One region of the Cellulosimicrobium sp. JZ28 genome, then DNA from elsewhere that is predicted to be linked to it. Evidence: predicted binding sites of a transcription regulator. Region 1 holds the regulator's gene; each other region holds the start of a gene.

Region 1 (7,870 bases):
CTCGTGGGCGCCTCCGCCGTGAGCTGATCCGCCCCCGAGCCTCCCGCCGGCGCGGCGCGGCGGGCCCGCCCCGCGCCGGACCCGGCGTGGGCCCCACGCACGACCCCGCGCAGCCACGGCTGCGCGGGGTCGCGTGCGTCCCGGGCCGGTCCACAGGGCCCCCGCCGCGTGGGTGCCCGACCGTAGAATCGGCAGGTGCCCCCCTCCACCCGTACCGCTCCCGTGCCCGACCGTCCGGACACGGAGGCGCCCGGGCATGCGGCCGGTGACGTGCCCGCCGTCGAGGAGCTCCTCGACCTCGCGGTCACGCGCCTGGGCGGCGCGCGGCGCGACGGCCAGCGGACCATGGCGCGTGCCGTCACGGACGCCATCGAGGGTTCCGAGCACCTCGTGGTCCAGGCCGGGACCGGGACGGGGAAGTCGCTCGGGTACCTCGTGCCGGCCGTGCGCCACGCGGTCGCGACCGACGAGCGCGTCGTCGTCTCGACGGCGACCCTCGCCCTCCAGCGCCAGGTCATCACGCGGGACCTCCCGCTCGTGGCCGACGCCGTCGCGGACCGCCTCCCGCGGCCCGCGTCGATCGCGCTCCTCAAGGGCTGGCACAACTACGTGTGCGTGCACAAGATCGCGGGCGGCTACCCCGCGGACGAGCCCACGCTCTTCGACCTCCCCGGCGAGGCGGCGGGCGCCGCCGACCACCCCGCCGCGCGCGGAGGGACGAGCATGGCGGCCCTCGGCGAGCAGGTCGTGCGCCTGCGGGAGTGGGCCGACGAGACGCCCACGGGCGACCGGGACGACCTCGTCCCCGGCGTGAGCGACAAGGCGTGGCGGCAGGTCTCCGTCACGGCGCTCGAGTGCCTGGGCCAGCGCTGCCCGCTGCTCGCCGAGTGCTTCCCCGAGCGGGCGCGCGCCGCGGCACGCGAGGCCGACGTCGTCGTGACGAACCACGCGATGCTCGGCATCGCGGCCATGGGGTCGCCCGGGGTGCTGCCCGAGCACGACGTCCTCGTCGTCGACGAGGCGCACGAGCTCGCGGACCGCGTCACGGCCGCCGCGACGGTGGACCTGTCGGTCCCGGCGATCGAGAGCGCGGCGCGCCTCGCGCGCCGCCACGGCGGGGTCACGACGGACGCGCTCGACGCCGCGTCCGCGGCGTTCGGCACGGTCGTCGGGTCGCTGCCCGCCGAGCGCTTCCCCGACGGCCTGCCCGACGCCGCGCGCTCGGCCGTCGCGGCGGTGCGGGACGCCGCGCGCGAGGTGCTCTCCACGCTCAAGCCCGAGACCGGCGTGACCAAGCCGGCCCAGCCGGACACGGGCCTGAAGATGGCGCAGTCGACGATGCTGCAGCTCTTCGAGGTCGCCGAGCGCATGGCGGCCGACCCCACGGGCCACGACGTGCTGTGGTGCTCGCGGCCCGGGGAGGGCGGCTGGTCCGGAGACCGCTTCGGCGACGGCGCGAGCCGCCTGCACGCCGCCCCGCTCGGCGTGGCGGGCCTCATCCGCACCCACCTGCTCGCGGAGCGCACGGGCGTCTTCACGTCCGCGACGCTCGCGCTCGGCGGGAGCTTCGACGCCGTCGCGCGCACCTTCGGGCTCGGCCCCGCGGCGACGGGCGGAGCCGCGGACGCGGGCGACGGCGACGCGCCGCGCTGGCGCGGGCTCGACGTCGGGAGCCCGTTCGACTACCCGCGCCAGGGCATCCTCTACGTCGCGAAGCGCCTGCCGACGCCCGGCCGCGAGGCGTCGACCGAGCACCAGCTCGACGAGATCGCGGCGCTCGTCGAGGCCGCCGGTGGTCGGACCCTCGGCCTGTTCTCCTCGCGGCGCGCCGCGGTGGCCGCGGCGGAGGCGATGCGCGAGCGGCTGGACGTGCCGGTCCTGTGCCAGGGCGACGACCAGCTGCCGACGCTCGTGCGGGAGTTCGCCGAGGACCCGGCGACGTGCCTGTTCGGCACGCTGTCGCTGTGGCAGGGCGTGGACGTGCCCGGGCCGTCGTGCCAGCTCGTGCTCATCGACCGCATCCCGTTCCCGCGCCCGGACGACCCGGTGAGGTCGGCGCGGGCTCGCGCCGTCGAGGCCGCGGGCGGCAACGGGTTCATGCAGGTCTCCGCGACGCACGCGGCCCTCCTGCTCGCCCAGGGTGCCGGGCGGCTCGTGCGGTCCACGGCCGACCGCGGGGTCGTCGCGGTCCTGGACCCGCGGCTCGTGACGGCGCGCTACGGGTCGTTCCTCACGCGGTCCATGCCGGGGTTCTGGCAGACGACCGACCGCGACGTGGCCACCGCTGCGCTCCGCCGCCTCGCCGCCCTAGGCTGAGCCCTTTCCAGCGACTTCACGGAGGCGACATGACGAGCACGTCACCGCAGGGCACCGGCGACGCGACCACGGGCGGTCCGGGAGGGGGAGCGCGGACGACGAAGCTCGCGATCGTCGGCGCCGGTGCCGTCGGCTCGACGCTGGCCTACGCCGCGCTCATGCGGGGCGCGGCGCGCACGGTGGCGCTCCTCGACGTCAACCGCGCGAAGGTCGAGGCCGAGGTCCTCGACCTCCAGCACGGCATCCAGTTCATGCCCATGGCGCGCGTCGAGGGGTCCGACGACGTCGCGGTGTGCGCGGGGGCCGACGTCGTCGTGGTCACGGCCGGCGCCAAGCAGAAGCCGGGCCAGACGCGCCTCGACCTCGCCGAGGGCACGATCGGGCTCATGCGGACGATCCTGCCGGGCCTCGTGGAGGTGGCCCCGGACGCCGTCTACGTCATGGTGACCAACCCCGTCGACATCGTCACGTACGCGGCGCTCAAGTTCTCGGGGCTGCCCCCGACGCAGCTCTTCGGCAGCGGCACCGTGCTCGACTCCTCGCGGCTGCGGTTCCTCGTGGCGCAGCACTGCGGCGTCGCGGTGCAGAACGTGCACGCGTACATCGCGGGGGAGCACGGCGACAGCGAGATCCCGCTCTGGAGCTCCGCGACGATCGGCGGCGCGCCGCTGCTCGAGTGGCAGGGCATCGGCGGTCGGGGACCGCTCACGGGCGACGTGCGCGACGAGATCGCGCGCGAGGTCGTGCAGTCGGCCTACCGGATCATCGAGGGCAAGGGCGCGACCAACTACGCGGTCGGGCTCGCGGGCACCCGGATCATCGAGGCGGTGCTCGCCGACGAGCACCGGGTGCTGCCCGTGTCGACGCTCCTCGACGGCATCTACGGGCTCGAGGACGTGTGCCTGTCGCTCCCGACGCTCGTCGACCGCCGGGGCGCGACGGAGCGTGTCGAGGTCCCGCTGGCGGACGACGAGCTCGCGGGCCTGCGCTCGTCCGCGGAGTCGCTGCGCGCGGTCGCGCGACGCTTCGGGCTCTGAGCCCACGGGCCCGTCGGGCCCGGCACGACGAGAGCCGGGCGGTCGAGGGACCGCCCGGCTCTCGTGCTGTCCCGAGCCTGCCCGCAGGGGCGCCCGGAGACGCTCGGGGACCGTTCAGAGGCTGCGCAGGACGGAGACGACGCGCCCCAGCACCTGGGCATCGTCGCCGGGGATCGGGTCGTACGCGGCGTTGTGCGGCATGAGCCACACGTGGCCGTCGGCGCGCCGCAGGCTCTTCACGGTGGCCTCGCCGTCGATCATGGCGGCCACGATCTCGCCGTTCTCCGCGACCGGCTGGCGCCGCACGACGACCCAGTCGCCGTCGCAGATCGCGGCGTCGATCATCGAGTCGCCCTGCACGCGCAGGAGGAAGAGCTCTCCCTCGCCGACGAGCTGGCGCGGCAGCGGGAAGACGTCCTCCACGACCTGCTCCGCGAGGATGGGGCCACCGGCGGCGATGCGGCCGACGACGGGGACGTACGACGGCGCGGGGTGGGCCTCGTCGTACGCGGGCTCGGGGGCCGTTCCTGCCGGCGCGAGCGGGGTGGCACGGCGGGCGTCGTCGGGCTGGACCACCTCGATGGCGCGCGGACGGTTCGGGTCGCGCCGCAGGAACCCCTTGCGCTCCAGCGTGGTGAGCTGGTGCTTGACGGAGGACGGGCTCGTGAGCCCGACGGCCTCGCCGATCTCGCGCATGCTCGGCGGGTAGCCGCGCTGCTCGACGCACGCGCGGATGGTCTCGAGCACGAGCCGCTGGCGCGGGGTGAGCCCGTCACCCCCTGCCGACCCGTCCGGCAGCTCGCGCACCTCGGCGAGCCCCCGTGCCCTGTCCGTGCCTCGTCCCGCCATGGTCGCTCCGCCCTCGTCCGTCGCGTGCCGCCGGCGCCAGCCGGGCCTGCGGCCTCCCCTCCCCGGGGGCGTGCGCCCCGGGACCTCGGTCGCTCCTCCGGGTCCGAGCGGACATGTCCGGCGAACCGACCTGACCCCAGGCTAGGGGAGGATGCGACACGAATCAAACACCTGTTCGAGCATGTCTCGACTCTGTCGGTCGTTCGTGATAGACCTTCGTACAGATGTTCTACGTACAGGTGTTCGACCGCAACGGTCGGCGCGGAGATGAGACGGGCGCGCGGGTCCGATCGACCGGGGAAGGCGATCGGGCTCGCGGGCCGGGACGGAGGGGACATGGACACGGTGGCGATGGCGACGGCAGCGCCGTCCGCGCTCGGGCGGGACGGCGCAGCGGGGCGAGATGCGCGCCCGGAGGCGCCGCTGCGGCTCACGCGACGCGGCCGTGCGGTCCTCGTGCTCCTCGTGGCCGTCGTGCTCGTCCTCGCGGCGAGGGTCGGGCTGGCCGTCGCGAGCGGGCCAGGGGAGCCGGTCGAGGTCCGCGTCCACGTCGTAAGCGCGGGGGAGACGCTGTGGGAGCTCGCCCAGGGCGTCGCGAACCCGGGGGAGGACCTTCGTGAGGTGGTCAGCGGGCTCGTGGAGCTGAACGGCCTGTCGTCGTCCGGCGTGCAGGCCGGCCAGACCATCCTGCTCCCGGTCGCCGAGCGGTGACGCAGCGCGATCGCACTCCTGGTCCTGTGACACAGCACACGGTGCTGACGTGCGACAGGCTGCGGCCGAGGGTTGCGCCGAGGCCTTAGGTCCGCCTAAGTTAGTGTCACCTCACACGCCGGCTGGGGGCTGGGCGGACGAGGCGAGGAGTGTGCGGACCACCGCGACTCCTGTGCACGTCGCCGCGCGCGAGGCGAGTCGCGCGCGAGATGGGGACGGGGGCGTCCCGACGGGGGCGGTCGACTTCGACCGCCCCCGTTCTGCTGTCCGCGGCCGGGCGCGTCGTCGGCGTGTTGCACCGCGCGCCCGCGACGACATACGTTCGTCGCGCCGACCTGTCGGCGCGACCCGCGGAGGAGCCCGCCATGCACTGCCCGTTCTGCCGTCACGCGGACTCCCGCGTCGTCGACTCCCGCACGTCCGACGACGGTGCCTCCATCCGCCGGCGACGCCAGTGCCCGGAGTGCAACCGTCGCTTCACCACGATCGAGACCGCCAGCCTGTCCGTGGTCAAGCGGTCCGGCGTGACCGAGCCCTTCTCGCGCGAGAAGATCGTCAACGGCGTCCGCAAGGCCTGCCAGGGGCGCCCGGTGAACGAGGACGACCTCGCCGTCCTCGCGCAGCGCGTCGAGGAGACCATCCGCGCGAGCGGGAGCGCCGAGCTCGACGCCTACGAGATCGGTCTCGCGATCCTCGGGCCGCTGCGTGAGCTCGACGAGGTCGCCTACCTGCGCTTCGCGAGCGTCTACCAGGCGTTCGACTCGCTCGAGGACTTCGAGAGCGCCATCACGTCGCTGCGTGTCGACCGGGAGGAGCGCGAGGCGGCGGCGGGCCGTGCGGCGGCCGAGGCCACCGACGACGCCGCGACCGACCGCGAGGCGGCACCCCAGCCCTGACGGTCACGCGACGGTCCCGCGCCTCGCGCCTCCGGTCCGAGGTTCGGTCCGCACAGCCGGACACGGCTGCGCGCGGCCGCAGCGCTACAGGTCGCTGGACCGGGACGCCCAGATGTTGATTCCCGTGTCCACGGGGAGGGCGTCGACGGCCTCGAGCTCCTCGGGGAGAGGTCGGGGGCGTCGAGGGCCGCGAGGTTGTCGTCGAGCTGGCGCGTCGAGCTCGCGCCGAGCAGGACCGACGTGACGCGCTCGTCGCGCAGCGCCCAGCGGATCGCCGTGGACGCGAGCGTCCGCCCGTGGGCGCGCGCGAGCTCGTCGAGGTGGCGCACGCGGTCGAGGTTCTCCTCAGAGAGGAACGCCGGGCGCAGCGGCCCGCCGCGCGCCGCGCGCGACCCGTCCGGGACCCCGTGGAGGTAGCGGTCCGTGAGCATGCCCTGGGCGAGCGGGGAGAACGCGACGACGCCGAGACCTTCGTCGCCCGCGACGTCGAGCACGGTGGCCCCCGCCTCGTCGTGCGGGTCGGGCGCCTCGATCCACCGGTTGAGCATGGAGTAGGAGACCTGCGTGACGACGAGCTCGACCCCGACGTCGGCCGCGACCCGCAGGGCCTCGCGCGTGCGCCGGGCGGAGTACGACGAGATGCCGGCGTAGCGGGCGCGCCCAGACCGGACCGCCGTCGCCAGCCCACCGATGGTCTCCTCGAGCGGGGTGGACGGGTCGTAGCGGTGCGAGTAGAAGATGTCGACGTGGTCGAGCCCGAGCCGGCGCAGCGACGCGTCGAGGGACGAGAGCAGGTACTTCCGGGACCCGCCCTCGCCGTAGGGGCCGGGTCCCATGCGGTAGCCCGCCTTGGTGGTCACGACGAGCTCGTCGCGCACGGGTCGGAGCTCGCGCGCGAGCAGCCGGCCCAGCGACTCCTCCGCGGCACCGCCGGGCGGCCCGTAGTTGTTCGCGAGGTCGAGGTGCGTCACGCCACGGTCGACGGCGTGCAGCACGATCTCGCGCTGCGTCGAGAAGGGGTCGGCGACGCCGAAGTTCTGCCAGAGCCCGAGCGCGACCTCCGGCAGGCGCAGGCCGCTCCGGCCGAGCGCGCGGTGCGGGAGCGCGGCACGCGCCGGCGCGGGACCGCCTGTGGCGTGGGGAGCAGCGGGGGAGGCCTGCGGCGTGGGATCGGGCGACACGTCCCGACGCTACCCGACGGCCTTCGCCGCGCGGTCGTCGGCGCTCCCGGCGCGGTCGCCAGCGTCACCCGCCCGCAAGGCCGGGACGGCCGGGCCGAGCGGACAAATCAGGTGGCGTCGGGCCGCCCGGTGGGGGAGGCTGGCGGGGTGCCCGCAGCGTCGGGCCGACCGCAGTGCCCCCACCGAGTTCCCCGTCGACGAGGAGACCGCCATGGCGTCCGACCAGCAGCGACCCGCTGCAGAGACCGCACCGACCGAGGAGGCCAAGGCGAAGTTCCGGGAGGCGCTCGACCGGAAGAACGCCGCGCGCCACCGCACGGCGGACGGCGAGTCGAACACGGGCTCCGTGCACGGCTCGGAGACCGTCGGCCCGGTCCAGCGCACCTTCCGCCGCAAGTCCGGCTGAGCAGCACCCCCGACGTCCGGTCGTCCCCTGCGGGGCGGCCGGACGTCGCGCGTCCGGGGGTCTACGGCTCCGCGCGCGCGAAGCGTCGTCCGGTGAGCTCGTGGGCCGCGACCACGACCCACTCCTCGGTCGGGACGTCGACGGTCGGGACGAGCGGGTCCGCACCCTCCCGGACGGGATCCACCTCGTGCTCGGTGCGCAGACGGTGGGCGGTGCCGCGCGCGACGACGCTCCACGCCCCGTCGTCGTCGACGTGGTCCCACTCCAGGGCGACCCGCTCGTTGATCGCGAGCGTCGCGAGCTTCGTGCCGGGGACCGTGCGGAACGCGAGCGTGCGCTCGTGCGCCCGCACGGTGACGGGGTAGATGTCCGGCTCGCCCCGCACGCTCACGGCGAGGCGTGCGACGTGGGTCCCCTCCACGAGGTCCCACGACGCGTCGGCGTCGAGGATCTGCGGCGCGTCGTGCGTGTATC
Region 2 (7,870 bases), 640 kb from region 1:
CACGCTCGCGGTCAACGCGGGCGCCTACCTCACGGTCGTCGTGGTCGCCGCGTTCGGCCTCTCCGTCCCGTTCTACCTCCAGGGCGGCCTCGCGTTCCTCGGCGGGCTCGCCGCGGCCGGGCTCGTGCTCGTCCTGGCGCGCGGCGGCGCCGACGGGCCGACCCGGCTCGTGCTCGCCGGCTCGGCCATCATGCTCGCGCTCCACTCGCTGACGACGGTCCTCCTCGTGCTGTTCGAGCAGGAGACGATGGGCCTGTTCGCGTGGGGGAGCGGCTCGATCGTCCAGTCGGGCACGCGCACGGTCACGCTGGCCACGCCCGTCGTCGTGGTCGGCGTCCTCGCCGCGCTCGTGCTCGCGCGCCGGCTCGACCTCCTCGGCCTCGGGGACGACGCCGCGACCGTCCTCGGCGTCGACGTGCGCCGCACGCGCGTCGCCTCCGTGCTCGTCGCCGTCCTGCTCGCCTCGATCGCCGTGACCGTCGCCGGGCCGGTCGGGTTCGTCGGTCTCGCCGCGCCCGTCGTGGCCCGCCTCGTCGCGCGTCGCGTGCCCGGGCTCGGGCGGCACCTGCTCCTCCTGCCCTTCGCGGCCCTCGTCGGCGTGGTCGTCGTGCTCGGCGCCGACGTCCTGCTCCGCCTCCTGCTGCCCGGGACGCTCTCGATCGCGGTGCCGACCGGCATCGTCACGACCGTCCTCGGCGCGATCCTGCTCGTGTGGCTCGCGCGCCGCCTGCGCGACTCGGGGCCCACGTCGTCGCGCGGCGGGCACGGTGCGCTGAGCCGGCCGCGCTCGCGGCGCGCGGTCGTCGTGGTCGTGGTCGTCCTGTCGCTCGCCGTCGCCGCGGCCGCCGTCGCGGGCCTCCTGCTCGGCGACCGGGTCGTGCTGCTGGGGGACGTCGCCAACTGGTGGGCCGGCGTCGCCGGCCGGCACGTGACGTTCGTGCTCGACCAGCGCGTCCCGCGCGTGCTCGCAGCCCTCCTCGCGGGCGCCGCGCTCGCGCTCGCCGGCACGATCGTGCAGGCCGTGTGCCGCAACCCGCTCGCGGAGCCGAGCCTGCTCGGCGTGACGTCGGGCGCCGGCCTCGGTGCCGTGACGATGATCCTGCTCGTCCCCGGCGTCGGGATCTGGCCGATGTCCGCCGCCGCCGCGGTCGGGGCCTTCGCCGTGTTCGGGCTCGTCTACGGGCTCTCCTACCGGGGCGGGCTGAGCTCCGACCGGCTCGTGCTCATCGGCATCGGCGCCCAGGCCGGGGTGATGGCGATCATCACGCTGCTCGTCGTCGTCGTCGCGCCGTGGGACGTGAACCTCGCGCTCACGTGGCTGTCGGGCTCCACGTACGGGCGCACGCTCGAGCAGCTGATCCCCGTCGCGCTCGCGCTGCTCGTGCTCACCCCGCTCACCGCGGTGTTCCGGCGCGACCTCGACGTCGTGGCGCTCGACGACGACACGCCGCGCGTCCTCGGCGTCGCGCTCGACCGCACGCGGCTGCTCCTGCTCGGCGTCGCCGCGCTGCTCACCGCCGCGGCCGTGTGCGCCATCGGGGCGCTCGCGTTCGTCGGCCTCGTCGCGCCGCACGCCGCCCGCGCGCTGGTCGGGTCGCGGCACTCCCGGGTCGTGCCCGTCGCGATGCTGCTCGGGGCCCTCCTCGTGTCCGTCGCGGACACGCTGGGCCGCGTCGTCATCGCGCCCGGGCAGATCCCCGCGGGTCTCGGCACCGCGCTGCTGGGCGCGCCGTACTTCGTCTACCTGCTCTGGCGCAGCCGCGGCCGCGGAGCGTGACGTGTCTCACCCCGCCGGGCGCAGGTCCGCGTCCCGGACGGGTTGACCCCGCCGTGGGCGCGTAGGTTAGCCTCACCTGTGTGAGCCAGACCGTCGTCGCACCCCGCACCCGCGCTCGTCGTCCCGTCGCCCGTGCGACCGCCCCCTGGCGCTTCTTCGACGTCGAGGTGGCGCGGGTCGAGCAGCTCTCGCCGAGCTTCCGCCGCTTCACCTTCACCGGCCCGGAGCTCGACCTCTTCGGCGACCCGGGGCTCGACGTCCGGATCAAGTTCGTGCTCCCCGCGCCCGACGGCGGCTACGCGCACCTCGTGCGCGACGCCGAGTCCTGGTACGCCGCGTGGCGCGACCAGCCCGAGGAGCGCCGCAACCCGCTGCGCACCTACACGACCGTCGCGGTGCGCCCCGAGGCGCGCGAGGTCGACGTCGACGTCGTGCTGCACGGCGACGCCGGCCCCGCGTCGCGCTGGGCGCTCGCCGCCGAGGTCGGCACGCCGCTCGTCCTGCTCGGCCCGGACGCCACGTTCGAGGGCCCGGCCGGCGGCATCGAGTTCCGCCCGCCCACCCGCCCGCACGCGCTCCTGCTCGCGGGCGACGAGACCGCGCTGCCTGCCATCGCAGCGATCTGCGAGGACCTGCCCGCCGACGCGTGGGGCGAGGTCTACGTCGAGGTCCCGCACGTGGGCGACGCGCGCGACCTCGTGACCCCGCCCGGGGTGCGCGTGACGTTCCTCGCGCGCGACGACGTCCCCGGCGGGCCGCACGACGCCCACGGCGCGCGTCTCGTGCCGGCCGTCAAGGAGGCCGCCGCCCGCATGCTCGGCGCGGGCGTCCTCGGGACGGACCCGCCCGTCCAGTGCCGCACCGCGGAGGACCTCGAGGACGTCGACGTCGACGCGTCGATCCTCTGGGAGGTCCCCGGGCTCCTCGACGAGGAGACCGTCCTCTACGCGTGGCTCGCGGGCGAGGCGAGCGCCATCAAGACGCTGCGCCGCCACCTCGTCGCCGACCTCGGCGTCGACCGCCGCGCCGTCGCGTTCATGGGCTACTGGCGCGAGGGCCGCGCCGAGAGCTGAGGCGTTCCCGGGATCCTGTCGAGGGTCCCGTCGAGACACGAGAAGTGGCCCCCACCGAGCACGGTAGGGGGCCACTTCTCGCATGTCGGCTGTGCGGCGCCGCGCAGACGCTGGGCGGTCGACGACCGGGCCGAGAGCGTCGGCACCGAGCGCACCGGCACGACGTCCGGCAACGAGAAAGGGAGGCTCGACCGGCCTCCCTCTCCAAGGTATAGCGCACCGGGGGTCTTGCGGCAAGGCCCCCTCGGGGGCGCAGAATCTCCGCTCGTGCGCGGGTCGTCGTGGCCCGTGCGTCCCTCCGCAGGACCCGGACCGGAGCTGATGACGTTGCCCGACGCCCCCGTGACCGCCACCACCGACCCGTCCCGCCGCCCGTCGACGCACTCCACTGCGGACCAGGACCCGCGGCCCGCGCCGTTCTTCGACCTGCCCGCGCGGCTGGCCGCGAAGGCCGACCCTGCGCTCGTCGACCCCGACGAGCGCCACTTCGCGGCGATCGCCGCGAGCCTCGAGCACTCCGTGACGGACCTCGCGCAGCGTCTCGACGCGGCCCGGCGCGCGCCGGGCGGGAGCGGCACCGAGGCGCTCGAGCGCGACCAGGAGATCCACCGCCTCAGCAGCCGGTTGCGGCTGCTCCAGCGCTACGGCGTCGACCTGTGCCTGGGTCGCATGACCTTCGCCGACGGCTCCGCGCCGGTGTACGTGGGCCGCGTGGGCCTCACCGACCCGGCGGGGGAGCGCCTGCTCGTCGACTGGCGCTCGCCCGCCGCCGAGCCGTACTTCGCGGCCACGCCCGCGCGACCGCTCGGCCTCGCGGCGCGGCGCCGGTACCGGTGGGCGCGCGGGCGCGTCACCGACTACTGGGACGAGGAGCTCGTGCCCGACGGCGCGGGGTCGAGCGCGGCGCTCGACGACCAGTCGGCGTTCGTCGCGAGCCTGGGCGCGAGCAGGTCGCCGCGGATGCGCGACGTGCTCGGCACGATCCAGGCCGACCAGGACGCGATCGTGCGCTCGGGCTCGCGCGGCGCGCTCGTCGTCGACGGCGGCCCCGGCACGGGCAAGACGGTCGTGGCGCTGCACCGCGCGGCCTACCTGCTGTACGCCGACCCGCAGGTGGGCGGCGGGCACGGGGGCCGACACGGTGGTGGGCGCGGCGGCGTGCTCGTCGTCGGGCCCAGCCGTCCCTACCTCGCGTACGTGGCCGACGTGCTGCCCGGCCTCGGCGAGGAGGGCGTGCAGACCTGCACGCTGCGCGACCTCGTCCCCGAGGGCGCGACGGCGCGCGCGGAGGCAGACCCCGAGGTGGCCCGGCTCAAGGCGTCCGCCGGGCTCGTCGCCGCGATCGAGCCCGCCGTGCGGTTCTCCGAACGCCCGCCCGACGAGGGCATGGAGGTCGAGACGCCGTGGGCCGACGTCTGGCTCTCCCCGGCCGACTGGGCCGAGGCGTTCGAGTCCGTCGACCCGGGCACCCCGCACAACGAGGCGCGCGACGACGTCTGGGCCGCGCTCGTCGAGATCCTCGTGGACAAGGCCTGCGGGGGAGCCGCGGAGGACGGCGTCGACGTCGAGGCCGACGACGTGCGCCGCGCCCTGCGCGGCCACCGCGGGCTCGGCGCCGCGTTCGACCGCGCGTGGCCCCTCGTGGAGCCGACGGACCTCGTGGCCGACCTGTGGTCCGTGCCCGCCTACCTGCGCCTGTGCGCGCCGTCGCTCACGCCCGAGCAGGTGCGCGCGCTCCAGCGCGAGGACGCGCACGCCTGGACGACGGCGGACCTCCCGCTGCTCGACGCCGCGCGCCGTCGGCTCGGGGACCCGGAGGCGTCGCGCCGACGCCGCCGCAACGAGGCTGCCGTGGCGGCGGAGCGCGCGCGCATGGACGACGTCGTCGACCACCTCGTGGCGACCGACGACAGCGAGCTCGGGGTCATGCAGATGCTCCGCGGCCAGGACCTGCGCGACGCGCTCGTGGACGACGGCGCGCTCGTCGTCGCGACGCCGGACCGCCTCGCGGGGCCCTTCGCGCACGTCGTCGTCGACGAGGCGCAGGAGCTCACCGACGCCGAGTGGCAGATGGTCCTCAGCCGCTGCCCGTCGCGCAGCGTCACGGTCGTCGGGGACCGGGCCCAGGCGCGCCACGGCTTCCCCGAGGGCTGGCGCGAGCGGCTCGCGCGCGTGGGCTTCGCCCGCGTCGAGGAGGCGTCGCTGAGCGTCAACTACCGCACGCCGCGGGAGATCATGGCCGAGGCGGAGCCCGTCGTCCGGGCCGCGATCCCGGACGCGAACGTCCCGACGTCGGTGCGCAGCACGGGCGTGCCCGTCGCCCACGGGGCGGTCGCGGACCTCGACGCGGTCCTCGGCGCGTGGCTCGCCGAGCACGCGGACGGCACGGCGTGCGTCATCGGTGCCACCGAGCCGTCCCGGCCGTCCGGGCCGTCCGGCGAGGAGTCGGACGGCAGGGTCGGCGACGTCGGTGGCGAGGGCGAGGGGTCCGCGCGGGTGCGGTGGCTCACGCCCGAGACGGCGAAGGGCCTCGAGTTCGACCTCGTGGTGCTCGTCGAGCCGCAAGCGTTCGGCGACGGCGTCGAGGGCGCCGTGGACCGCTACGTCGCGATGACGCGCGCGACGCAGCGGCTCGTCGTCCTGGATCGCTGACCGCCGGGCGTCGAGCACGACCTGGCGGTCGTCAGGCCGCCCGTGGCGACCGCCAGGGCGTGCTCGGCAGGGGGACGGGTCAGGCGACCGGGACGGCCAGGTCCTCGACGACCTCGACACCGGGCAGGCGGCCCAGCAGGTCGCCGGGGAGCAGCAGCTTCGAGCGCCGCACGCCGCTGCCGATCAGCGCGAGCGCGCCGTCGGTCACGACGCGGGAGTCGACGAGCACGCGCCACCCCTCGGGCAGCCCGACAGGCGTGATGCCGCCGTACTCCATCCCGGACTCGGCCGTCGCGCGGTCGGTCGGCAGGAACGACGCCTTGCGCACGTCGAGCAGCTTGCGGACGCGCGTGTTGACGTCGGCGCGCGTGTGGGCCCGCACGACGGCGGCGGCGACGCGCTCGTCGCCCGCCCGCGTGCCGCCCACGACGACGCAGTTCGCCGACGCCTCGACGGGCAGGTCGAACGCGGCGTTGAGCGTCGCGGTGTCGGCGAGGTCCGGGTCGATCTCCGTCACGGCGACGAGCGTCGCGACGTCCGGGTCGGCGTCGGCCCACCGGCGCAGCGCGTCGGCGGTCACGGGGGCGACGAGGTCGAGGTGGTCGAGCGCCGGCTCCCAGGTGAGCGAGCCGAGCGTGGGCAGGGTCGTGCGGGCGTCCATGGCGTCAGCCTGCCACCCCGGCGGGCCGCCGCGCGGGAGAGGCCGGATGCCGAACACACCCCCGGAGCCCCTCGAGCCAGCCGAGCATGCGGTCGCAGCCCGTGCCGCCCGCCGGACGGGCGACAGCCGCATGGTCGGCGGGGGAGGAGGGTCAGGTAGAGGTCGAGGGTTTCGGGCAAGTCTCCAGTGGGGGTCGAAGGTTGGGGTGGGCATCTCGGACGAAGCAGGCGCCTCCGACCTGCGGAGTTGACACCTCGGAGCGGCGGTCGTTCACTGGAAGTGTTCGAACGTGTGTTCGAACGCCCAGCGGGTGCAGCACACCGCCCGCAGCAGTCGACGCGCGGTGCGCGTCCCGTCCGAGCCGCATCCCGGGAGGCGAGATGACCCTTCTCGCCGACCCCGCCGAACGGGCGGGGGCACCAGGCCCGACGGCTGCGGCCGTCGACAAGGCCGAGCGCGCCCGTGCCGTCCTGCGCCGTGCGGAGGAGCGTACGGGCGTCCGCCGACACCGTCCCGTCGTCGCCCCCGCGGCCCCGGAACCGCTCACCGCCCCGGCGGCACCGACCGTCGTCCCGCGCACCGAGACCGCCCCGCGTGCCGACACCGTCCCGCGCGCCGGCACCGCACTCCTCGCCGAGGTCGCCCCGCTCGCGGACGCCGCCGCCTCGCCGGTCGTGCGGCCCGCCCCCGCGCCGTCCGACCCTCCGGCGCGCGCCCGCACCCGCCACGTCCGGACCTCGGGCGCGAGCCGGGACGCGGGCACGGACGAGCGGGTGTGGCCGGTGCACGACGCGCTCGCGCCGCTCCTCCCGATCGGCGCGCTGCAGCGCGGCACCGTGCTGGCGGTGCGCGGCTCGACGAGCCTCCTGCTCGCGCTCGTCGCGCGGCCGTCGCGGGCCGGGGCGTGGACCGCCGCCGTCGGGTTCCCCGCCGTCGGGCTGCTCGCGGCCGCCGACGCCGGCGCCGACCTCGACCGCGTCGTGCTCGTCCCGCGGCCCGGCCCGGACGCGGCGCTCGCGATCTCGGCGCTCGTCGACGGCCTGGACGTCGTGGTCGTCGGGCCCGACGCCGCCCTCACCGACCCCGACCGACGGCGCCTGGCCGCGCGGGCGCGCGAGCGCGGGGCGCTGCTCGTCGCCGCGGGGACGTGGCCGGGCGCGCACGTCGCGCTCACCGTGACGGGCGGCGGCTGGTCCGGGGCGGACCGCGGCGCGGGCTGGCTGCGCCGTCGCACCCTCGTCGTCGAGCGCGCGGGCCGCGGGGGAGCCGCGCGCCCCGCGCGGCTCGAGGTCGAGCTCCCGCTCGGCCACGAGGACTGGCCCGCGTTCCTCGCCGAGGACGCCCGCGGCCCCCGGCCCGCGGCCGGGACCGGCGCCGTCGCGGCCGGGACCGCCGAGACCGCCCACGAGACCGCCCGGGCCGACGACCCCGACCGGCCTTCCCGGCTCCGGCTCGTCGGATGACCACGAGCCCGACCCGCACGGCGGCCCTGTGGGTGCCGGACTGGCCGGTGCTCGCGGCGATGGCGGTGCGCGACGTCCCCGCGCACGTCCCCGCCGCGACGCACGACGGCCGCCGCGTCGTCGCCGTCTCCGCGACCGCGCGCGCCCACGGCGTGCGCCGGGGCATGCGCCGCCGTCGGGCCCGCGAGTGCTGCCCCGAGCTCGAGCTGCTCGACGTCGACGACGCGCGCGACGCCCGCGAGTT
Region 3 (7,870 bases), 470 kb from region 1:
GTCGATGTAGCCGAGCAGGCACGGCCGACCCGTCTGGTGGGCGCGCTTGAAGACCCCCGCCGAGCACGTGCGCACGGGGAACACCCGCAGCAGGAGGTCGAGCGTCTCGCGGATCGCCCACGCGTGGCCGTAGGGCCCGAAGTACCGCGTGCCGGGCCGCTTCGCGCCGCGCATCACCTGGGCGCGCGGGAACTCCTCGCCCATGGTCACCGCGAGGTACGGGTACGACTTGTCGTCGCGGTACTTGACGTTGAACCGCGGGTCGAACTCCTTGATCCACGTGTACTCGAGCGCGAGCGCCTCGACCTCGGTGCCGACGACCGTCCACTCGACCGACGCGGCCGTCGTGACCATCGTCTGGGTGCGGTGGTGCAGGTTCGCGACGTCCTGGAAGTAGTTCGACAGGCGCGCGCGCAGGTTCTTGGCCTTGCCGACGTAGATCACACGGCCGTGCTCGTCGCGGAACCGGTAGACGCCCGGCGAGGTGGGGATCTCCCCCGGCGCAGGGCGGTACGTCGCGGGATCTGCCATGTTCTCCAGCCTAGGTCAGGCCACCGACGCCGGTGGCTCGGGTGCGGGGCGACGCGGGGACGCGGGGAAGACGGGACGCGTGGACGCGGCGACGCGGCGACGCGGCGACGCGGCGACGCGGCGACGCGGCGACGCGGCGACGCGGCGACGACACCGTGTGACGCGCGTCACCGGCCGTTAGGGTGGCGGCCATGAGCGCACAGCACGGCTACGCCGCGACGACCCGCTGGACCGGCGCGGGCGACCGCGGCACCGCGTCCTACACCGCCTACAGCCGCGACCACGAGGTGCTCCTCGACGGGAGGGCGCCGCTGCCCGGCTCCGCGGACCCGGCGTTCCGCGGCGACCCGAACCGGTACAGCCCCGAGGAGCTGTTCCTCGCGAGCCTGTCGCAGTGCCACATGCTGTGGTTCCTCCACCTCGCGGCCGCGGCGGGCGTCGTCGTGCGCGAGTACGTCGACGACGCGACCGGCACCATGCGCGTCGAGTCCGGGGGCGAGGGCCAGTTCACGGACGTCACGCTGCACCCGCGCGTGGTGGTCGACGACGGACCCGGCACGGACGAGGCGGCGCTGGCGACCCTCCACCAGCGCGCGCACGACCACTGCTTCATCGCGCGCTCGGTGAACTTCCGCGTGCTCGTCGAGCCGGCGCCCGCCCGGCGCGCCGCCGCCTGACGCCGGGCGCGGCGAGCACCCGGGCCCGACGCGGCGAGCACCGAGCACGCCGCGCGGGCGCGGGCCTGGTCGACCCGCGCCCACGCCGTACCGTGGCTAGGCCGCGGACGCCTTCCGGCGCCCCGTCTTCGGCTTCTCGTCGGTCGCCCGGCGGGCCGCCGCAGACCGGCCCTTCGTCGACTTGCCGGCCTTCGCCGCAGGCGCCGACGCCCCGGAGGACGCCGACGGCGCGGGCCCGACGGGCACGGGGTCGTGCCCCTCGAGGATCTCCGCGAGGAAGCGCCCGGTGTGGCTCGCCTCTACGCGCGCGACCTGCTCGGGCGTCCCCTGCGCGACGACCTTGCCGCCGCCGGAGCCGCCCTCGGGGCCCATGTCGACGACCCAGTCCGCGCTCTTGATGACGTCGAGGTTGTGCTCGATGACGAGGACGCTGTTGCCCTTGTCGACCAGCGACTGGAGCACGCCGAGCAGCTTGCGGATGTCCTCGAAGTGCAGGCCCGTCGTCGGCTCGTCGAGCACGTAGATCGTGCGGCCCGTCGAGCGCTTCTGCAGCTCGCTCGCGAGCTTGACGCGCTGCGCCTCGCCGCCCGAGAGCGTCGGGGCCGGCTGCCCGAGCCGGACGTAGCCCAGCCCGACCTCGACGAGCGTCTTGAGGTGCCGCGAGATCGCGGGCACGGCCGCGAAGAACTCGGACGCCTCCTCGATCGGCATGTCGAGCACGTCCGCGACGGTCTTGCCCTTGAAGTGCACCTCGAGCGTCTCGCGGTTGTAGCGCGCGCCGTGGCACACCTCGCACGGCACGTAGACGTCCGGGAGGAAGTTCATCTCGATCTTCAGCGTGCCGTCGCCCGAGCACGCCTCGCAGCGGCCGCCCTTGACGTTGAACGAGAACCGGCCCGGCGTGTACCCGCGCACCTTGGCCTCGGTCGTCTCCGCGAACAGCTTGCGCACGTGGTCCCACACGCCGGTGTACGTCGCGGGGTTCGACCGCGGCGTGCGCCCGATCGGGCCCTGGTCCACGTGCACGACCTTGTCGAGGTGCTCGAGACCGGTGACGCGCGTGTGGCGGCCCGCGACCTGCCGGGCCCCGTTGAGCTCGTTGGCGAGCACGGTGTACAGGATCGAGTTCACGAGGGTCGACTTGCCGGAGCCGGAGACGCCCGTGACCGCGGTGAACGTGCCGAGCGGGAAGCTCACGTCGATGCCCGTGAGGTTGTGCTCGCGGGCGCCGACGACCTTGATCTGACGGCCCGGGTCCGTCGGTCGCCGCTGCGCCGGCAGCGGGATGCTGCGCCGCCCCGACAGGTACGCGCCCGTGACGGACTCCGGCGCCTCGAGCAGGCCCGCGTAGTCGCCCGAGTGCACGACCCGCCCCCCGTGCTCCCCCGCGCCCGGGCCGATGTCGACGACCCAGTCCGCGGTGCGGATGGTGTCCTCGTCGTGCTCGACGACGATGAGCGTGTTCCCGAGGTCGCGCAGGCGCGTGAGCGTCTCGATGAGCCGGCGGTTGTCTCGCTGGTGCAGGCCGATGCTCGGCTCGTCCAGCACGTAGAGCACGCCGACCAGGCCCGAGCCGATCTGCGTCGCGAGCCGGATGCGCTGCGCCTCGCCGCCGGAGAGCGTCGCGGCCGGTCGCTCGAGCGAGAGGTAGTCGAGGCCGACGTCGAGCAGGAACCCGAGGCGCGCGTCGATCTCCTTGAGGACCTCGGTCGCGATGGCGCGCTCGCGCGCGCCGAGCTCGAGCGAGCCGAGGAACGCCGCGGCCTCGCGCAGGGGCAGGCGGCACACGTCCCAGATGGACCTGCCGCCGACCTTGACCGCGAGCACCTCCGGCTTGAGGCGGGCCCCCTGGCACACGGGGCACGGGACCTCGCGCATGAAGGCCTCGTACTTCTCCTTCGACCAGTCCGACTCGGTCTCGGTGTGCCGGCGCTCGAGGAAGGTGATGACGCCCTCGAACCCGGTCGAGTACTGCCGCTCACGGCCCCAGCGGTTCTTGTACCGCACGTGGACCTGGTGGTTCTGGCCGTGGAGCACGGCCTTCTTCGCGCGCTCGGGCAGCGCGCGCCACGGCGTGTCCATGGAGAAGCCCAGGTCGTCCGCGAGCGCCGTGAGGACGCGCTCGAAGTACTCCGACGAGATCTGCGCCCACGGCGCGACCGCGCCCTCGCGCAGCGACTTCTCGTCGTCCGGAACCACGAGGTCCGGGTCCACCTCGAGTCGGAACCCGATGCCCGTGCACTCCGGGCACGCGCCGTACGGGGCGTTGAAGGAGAACGTGCGCGGCTCGATCTCGTCGAGCGCGAGCTCGTGGTCGTTCGGGCACGCGCGCTTCTCCGAGAAACGGCGCTCCCGGGCCGGGTCGTCCGCGTCCGCGTCGACGAGCTCGACGACGACGAGCCCGCCCGCGAGCCCGAGGGCCGTCTCGACGGAGTCGGTGAGCCGGCGCTGGACGCCCTCGCGCGCGACGAGGCGGTCGACGACCACCTCGATGTCGTGCTTGAGCTTCTTCTCGAGCGCCGGGACGTCCGTGAGGGTGCGCACCTCGCCGTCGACGCGGGCGCGGGCGAAGCCCTTGGTCTGGAGCTCCTTGAAGAGCTCGGAGTACTCCCCCTTGCGGCCGCGCACGACCGGGGCGAGGACCTGGTAGCGCGTGCCCTCGGGGAGCTCGAGGAGGCGGTCGACGATCTGCTGCGGGGTCTGCGCGGTGACGCGCTCGCCGCACACCGGGCAGTGCTGCGTCCCGGCGCGCGAGAACAGCAGGCGCAGGTAGTCGTAGACCTCGGTGATGGTGCCGACGGTCGAGCGCGGGTTGCGGTTCGTGGACTTCTGGTCGATCGAGACCGCGGGCGACAGGCCCTCGATGAAGTCGACGTCCGGCTTGTCCATCTGGCCGAGGAACTGGCGCGCGTACGCGGACAGCGACTCGACGTACCGGCGCTGCCCCTCCGCGAAGATGGTGTCGAAGGCGAGCGACGACTTGCCCGAGCCGGAGAGCCCCGTGAAGACGATGAGCTTGTCGCGCGGGAGGTCGAGGTCGACGTTGCGCAGGTTGTGCTCGCGGGCACCGGAGATGACGAGGCGATTGCTCACCGCAGCATCGTACGGCGGACCACCCACACTCGCACAGGTGTTCGACGTCACCTCCGCACGGCACCCGGCGAACGCACACGAGCGCCCCACGTCCGGGCTCTCCGCCGTGACCCGGGTCACCGCGGCCCGGGGTCGCGGCGCGCTGCCCGCCGCGAGCGGACGGCACACTGGGCTCATGACGTACACCGGACAGGTCGCCGTGGGCGGCCCGCACGACCTGCGACGCCTCGACGAGGTCGAGATCCGCAAGCTCGCCGTCGGGCCGCTCGCGAACGACGTCTACCTCCTCACGTGCCGGCGCACCGGTGCCCAGCTCCTCGTCGACGCCGCCGACGCGCCCGACGACGTGCTCAGCCTCGTGCGGGCGGGCTCGCCGTCAGGACGGCTCGACGGCGTCGTCACGACGCACCGGCACGCCGACCATCTTCGGGCGCTCGCGCCGGTCGTCGCCGCGACGGGCGCGTCGTCGGCTGCCGGCGAGCCCGACGCGGACGCGGTCGCCGCGGCGTCCGGCGTGCCCGTCGCCCGCCGCCTGCAGCACGGGGACGTGCTGCGGGTGGGCGCGATCGACCTCGAGGTCGTGGCGCTGCGCGGGCACACGCCGGGCTCCGTCGCGCTCGCCTACCGCGAGCCGGACGACGTCGCCGAGCCCGAGACCGTGCCTGGCCGGGTGCACCTGTTCACCGGGGACTCGCTCTTCCCCGGCGGGGTCGGGAACACCGACCGCGACCCGGCGCGGTTCGCGAGCCTGCTGTCCGACGTCGTCGAGCGGGTCTTCGACCGGTTCGACGACGCCACGTGGGTCTATCCCGGTCACGGCGCCGACACGACGCTCGGTGCCGAGCGGCCGCACCTCGCCGAGTGGCGCGAGCGGGGCTGGTAGCGCGGGTCTGGTAGCGGGCGGCCGGTGGCGTGCGGCCGGTAGGGGGCGGCAGGGAGCACGGGGCGCGGCCGAGGCGCGGACCGGACCGCACGCCGTCGGGACGGCCTGGTTCACTGGCTCCATGCCGATCCACGCCGTCACCTACGTCTACGCCGACCGCAGCGCCGAGCTCGACGCCCTGCGACCCGAGCACCGCGCGTTCCTCGCCGACCTCCACACCCGAGGCACGCTGCTCGCCTCCGGTCCGCTCCCCGCCCACGACGGCGCGCCCGCCGGAGCGCTGCTCGTCCTCGACGGGGAGACGCCCGACGCCGTCGCCGCGGTCCTCGACGAGGACCCCTTCGCGCGCGCCGGGCTGGTCGCACAGCGCGCGGTCCGCCCGTGGTCGCCGGTGATCGGCGACTGGGCGGACCGCGTCTGAGCCGGGCGGCGCACTAGCGCACGGCACCACCGCGAGGGACCCCGCCGCCCTGCGGCGGGGTCTCCCCCGCGGCGGGCGCCTCGTCGGTCACGGTCTCCGTGGCGTCCTCCGTGGCGTCCTCCGTGGACGACGACGCGGCGGGCCCGGGCTCCTCGCCGTCCGCCGGCTCGCTCCGTGCGTGCAGCGCGCGGGTGCGCAGCAGGCTCGCGACGGTCGTGACCGCGAGCGCCCCGACGATCACCACGAGCGAGAGCCAGATGGGGACCGTCGGCACCGCCTCGAGGTGCTCGCCCCCGTTGATGAACGGCAGCGTGTTCTCGTGCAGCGCCTCGAGGATGAGCTTGACGCCGATGAACCCGAGGATGACGGCCAGGCCGATCGGCAGGTAGACCAGCCGCTCGAGCAGACCGCCCAGCAGGAAGTAGAGCTGGCGCAGCCCCATGAGGGCGAAGACGTTCGTCGTGAAGACGATGAACGGGTCCTGCGTGAGCCCGAAGATGGCCGGGATGGAGTCGAACGCGAACAGCAGGTCGGTGCTGCCGATCGCGAGGAACACGACGACGAGCGGCGTGAAGACCCGCTTGCCGTCCTCGACCGTGCGCAGCCGGCCGCCGTCGTAGCGGGTGCCGAGCGGCAGGACCCGGCGCAGCGCCCGGACGGCGCGGTTCTCGTGGTACTCCTCGGGCTCGTCGCCGCCCGCCACGAGCTTGATCGCCGTGTACACGAGGAACGCGCCGAACAGGTAGAACACCCAGACGAACTGCGAGATGATCGCCGCGCCCGCCAGGATGAACGCTCCTCGCAGGACGAGCGCGACGATGATCCCGACCATGAGGACGCGCTGCTGCTGCTCCCGCGGGACCGCGAAGCGCGCCATGATGATGACGAACACGAACAGGTTGTCCACCGAGAGGCTGTACTCGGTGAGCCACCCGGCGTAGAACTCCCCGGCCGGTGCCGCGCCCCCCACCGCTCCGACGACCGCCCCGAAGACGAGCGCGAGCGCGACGTAGAACCCGACCCACAGCGCGCTCTCGCGCATGGACGGGACGTGCGGCCGGCGCCCGACGACGAACAGGTCGACGAGGAGCAGGACGGCGAGCGCCGAGAGCGACGCCCACTCGAACCAGACGGGAAGTTCGTGAACCATCGGTGGCTAGCCCTCCGAGATCTCGGCCTCGCGTCGACGGTCGGCGCGGTCCTTGGCGAGGCTCGCGACCGTGGTGATCGTGAGCACGACGACGATGAACCCGAGGGACAGGGCGGTCGGGATCTCCGGGATGACGGTGATGTGCTCACCGCCGTTGATGAACGGCACCTCATTCTTGTGCAGCGCGTGGATGAGCAGCTTCACGCCGATGAAGCCGAGGATCGCGGCGAGGCCGTAGGCGAGGTAGACGAGGCGGTCCAGCAGGCCGTCGATGAGGAAGTAGAGCTGGCGCAGGCCGAGCAGCGAGAACGCGTTCGCCGCGAACACGAGGTACGTCTCCTGCGTGAGGCCGAAGATCGCGGGGATCGAGTCGACGGCGAACAGCAGGTCGGCGCTGCCGATCGCGATCATCACGATGAGCATCGGGGTGATGAAGCGCTTCCCGTCGATCTTGGTCGTCATCTTGTCCTCGACGTACGTCTCCGTCGTCGGGAACAGGCGGCGGGTCAGCCTGAGCGCGCCGTTCTCGTGGAACTCCTCGTCGTGACCGGAGCCCGCCTTCACCTGCGTCCACGCGGTGTACAGCAGGAACGCGCCGAAGACGTAGAAGATCCAGCTGAAGTTCTCGATGAGCGCGGCGCCCAGGAGGATGAAGATCGTCCGCAGGACGAGCGCGATCGTGATGCCGATCAGCAGGACCTTCTGCTGGTACAGCCGCGGGACGCGGAAGCTCGTCATGATGAGCACGAAGACGAAGAGGTTGTCGACCGACAGGCTCTTCTCGGTGATGTAGCCGGCGAAGTACTCGCCGCCGTACGTCGAGCCCCAGACGGCCCAGACGATGCCTCCGAACAGCACCGCGACGGCGACGTAGCCCGCGGACCACCAGCTGGCCTCGCGCAGGCTCGGGGCGTGCGGCGTGCGCACGTGGCCGACGTAGTCGACGGCGAGCATCGCGAGGATCACGCCGATGGTGACGAGCCAGGCCCAGACGGGGACGTCCATGCAGAAACCTCCGGTACGTAGCACTGAGTACCGAAGGTCTCTTCCGCCACGCACCGCCATACGCGCGTGTCCGAGACGCGGGCTGGTGGTTGCGGGACCGGTGACACCGG

The links. Region 1 encodes LexA, which represses DNA repair genes until DNA is damaged. Its sites were predicted from a motif close to TCGAACANNTGTTCGA; they were not measured.
Region 2: a site for LexA is predicted at 6,447-6,462, ahead of BJP59_RS09345 (YbaK/EbsC family protein). Genes of this name have one in related genera too.
Region 3: a site for LexA is predicted at 4,331-4,346, ahead of uvrA (excinuclease ABC subunit UvrA). Genes of this name have one in related genera too.

The regions. Positions count from the first base shown of each region.
Region 1 is NZ_CP017660.1:1,388,662-1,396,531, forward strand. It holds gene hflX (GTPase HflX) at 1-27, shown strand, start outside; gene BJP59_RS06380 (ATP-dependent DNA helicase) at 223-2,316, shown strand; gene BJP59_RS06385 (L-lactate dehydrogenase) at 2,346-3,353, shown strand; gene lexA (transcriptional repressor LexA) at 3,468-4,202, opposite strand; gene BJP59_RS06395 (LysM peptidoglycan-binding domain-containing protein) at 4,539-4,913, shown strand; gene nrdR (transcriptional regulator NrdR) at 5,279-5,809, shown strand; partial or broken gene BJP59_RS06405 (aldo/keto reductase) at 6,034-6,990, opposite strand; gene BJP59_RS06410 (DUF5302 domain-containing protein) at 7,202-7,396, shown strand; gene BJP59_RS06415 (pyridoxamine 5'-phosphate oxidase family protein) at 7,458-7,870, opposite strand, start outside.
Region 2 is NZ_CP017660.1:2,033,470-2,041,339, reverse strand. It holds gene BJP59_RS09360 (iron ABC transporter permease) at 1-1,777, shown strand, start outside; gene BJP59_RS09355 (siderophore-interacting protein) at 1,858-2,850, shown strand; gene helR (RNA polymerase recycling motor ATPase HelR) at 3,277-5,502, shown strand; gene BJP59_RS09345 (YbaK/EbsC family protein) at 5,582-6,163, opposite strand; gene BJP59_RS09340 (hypothetical protein) at 6,544-7,626, shown strand; gene BJP59_RS09335 (DNA polymerase Y family protein) at 7,623-7,870, shown strand, end outside.
Region 3 is NZ_CP017660.1:1,859,249-1,867,118, forward strand. It holds gene uvrC (excinuclease ABC subunit UvrC) at 1-531, opposite strand, end outside; gene BJP59_RS08590 (OsmC family protein) at 723-1,208, shown strand; gene uvrA (excinuclease ABC subunit UvrA) at 1,305-4,301, opposite strand; gene BJP59_RS08600 (MBL fold metallo-hydrolase) at 4,477-5,184, shown strand; gene BJP59_RS08605 (YciI family protein) at 5,306-5,605, shown strand; gene BJP59_RS08610 (TerC family protein) at 5,619-6,755, opposite strand; gene BJP59_RS08615 (TerC family protein) at 6,762-7,760, opposite strand.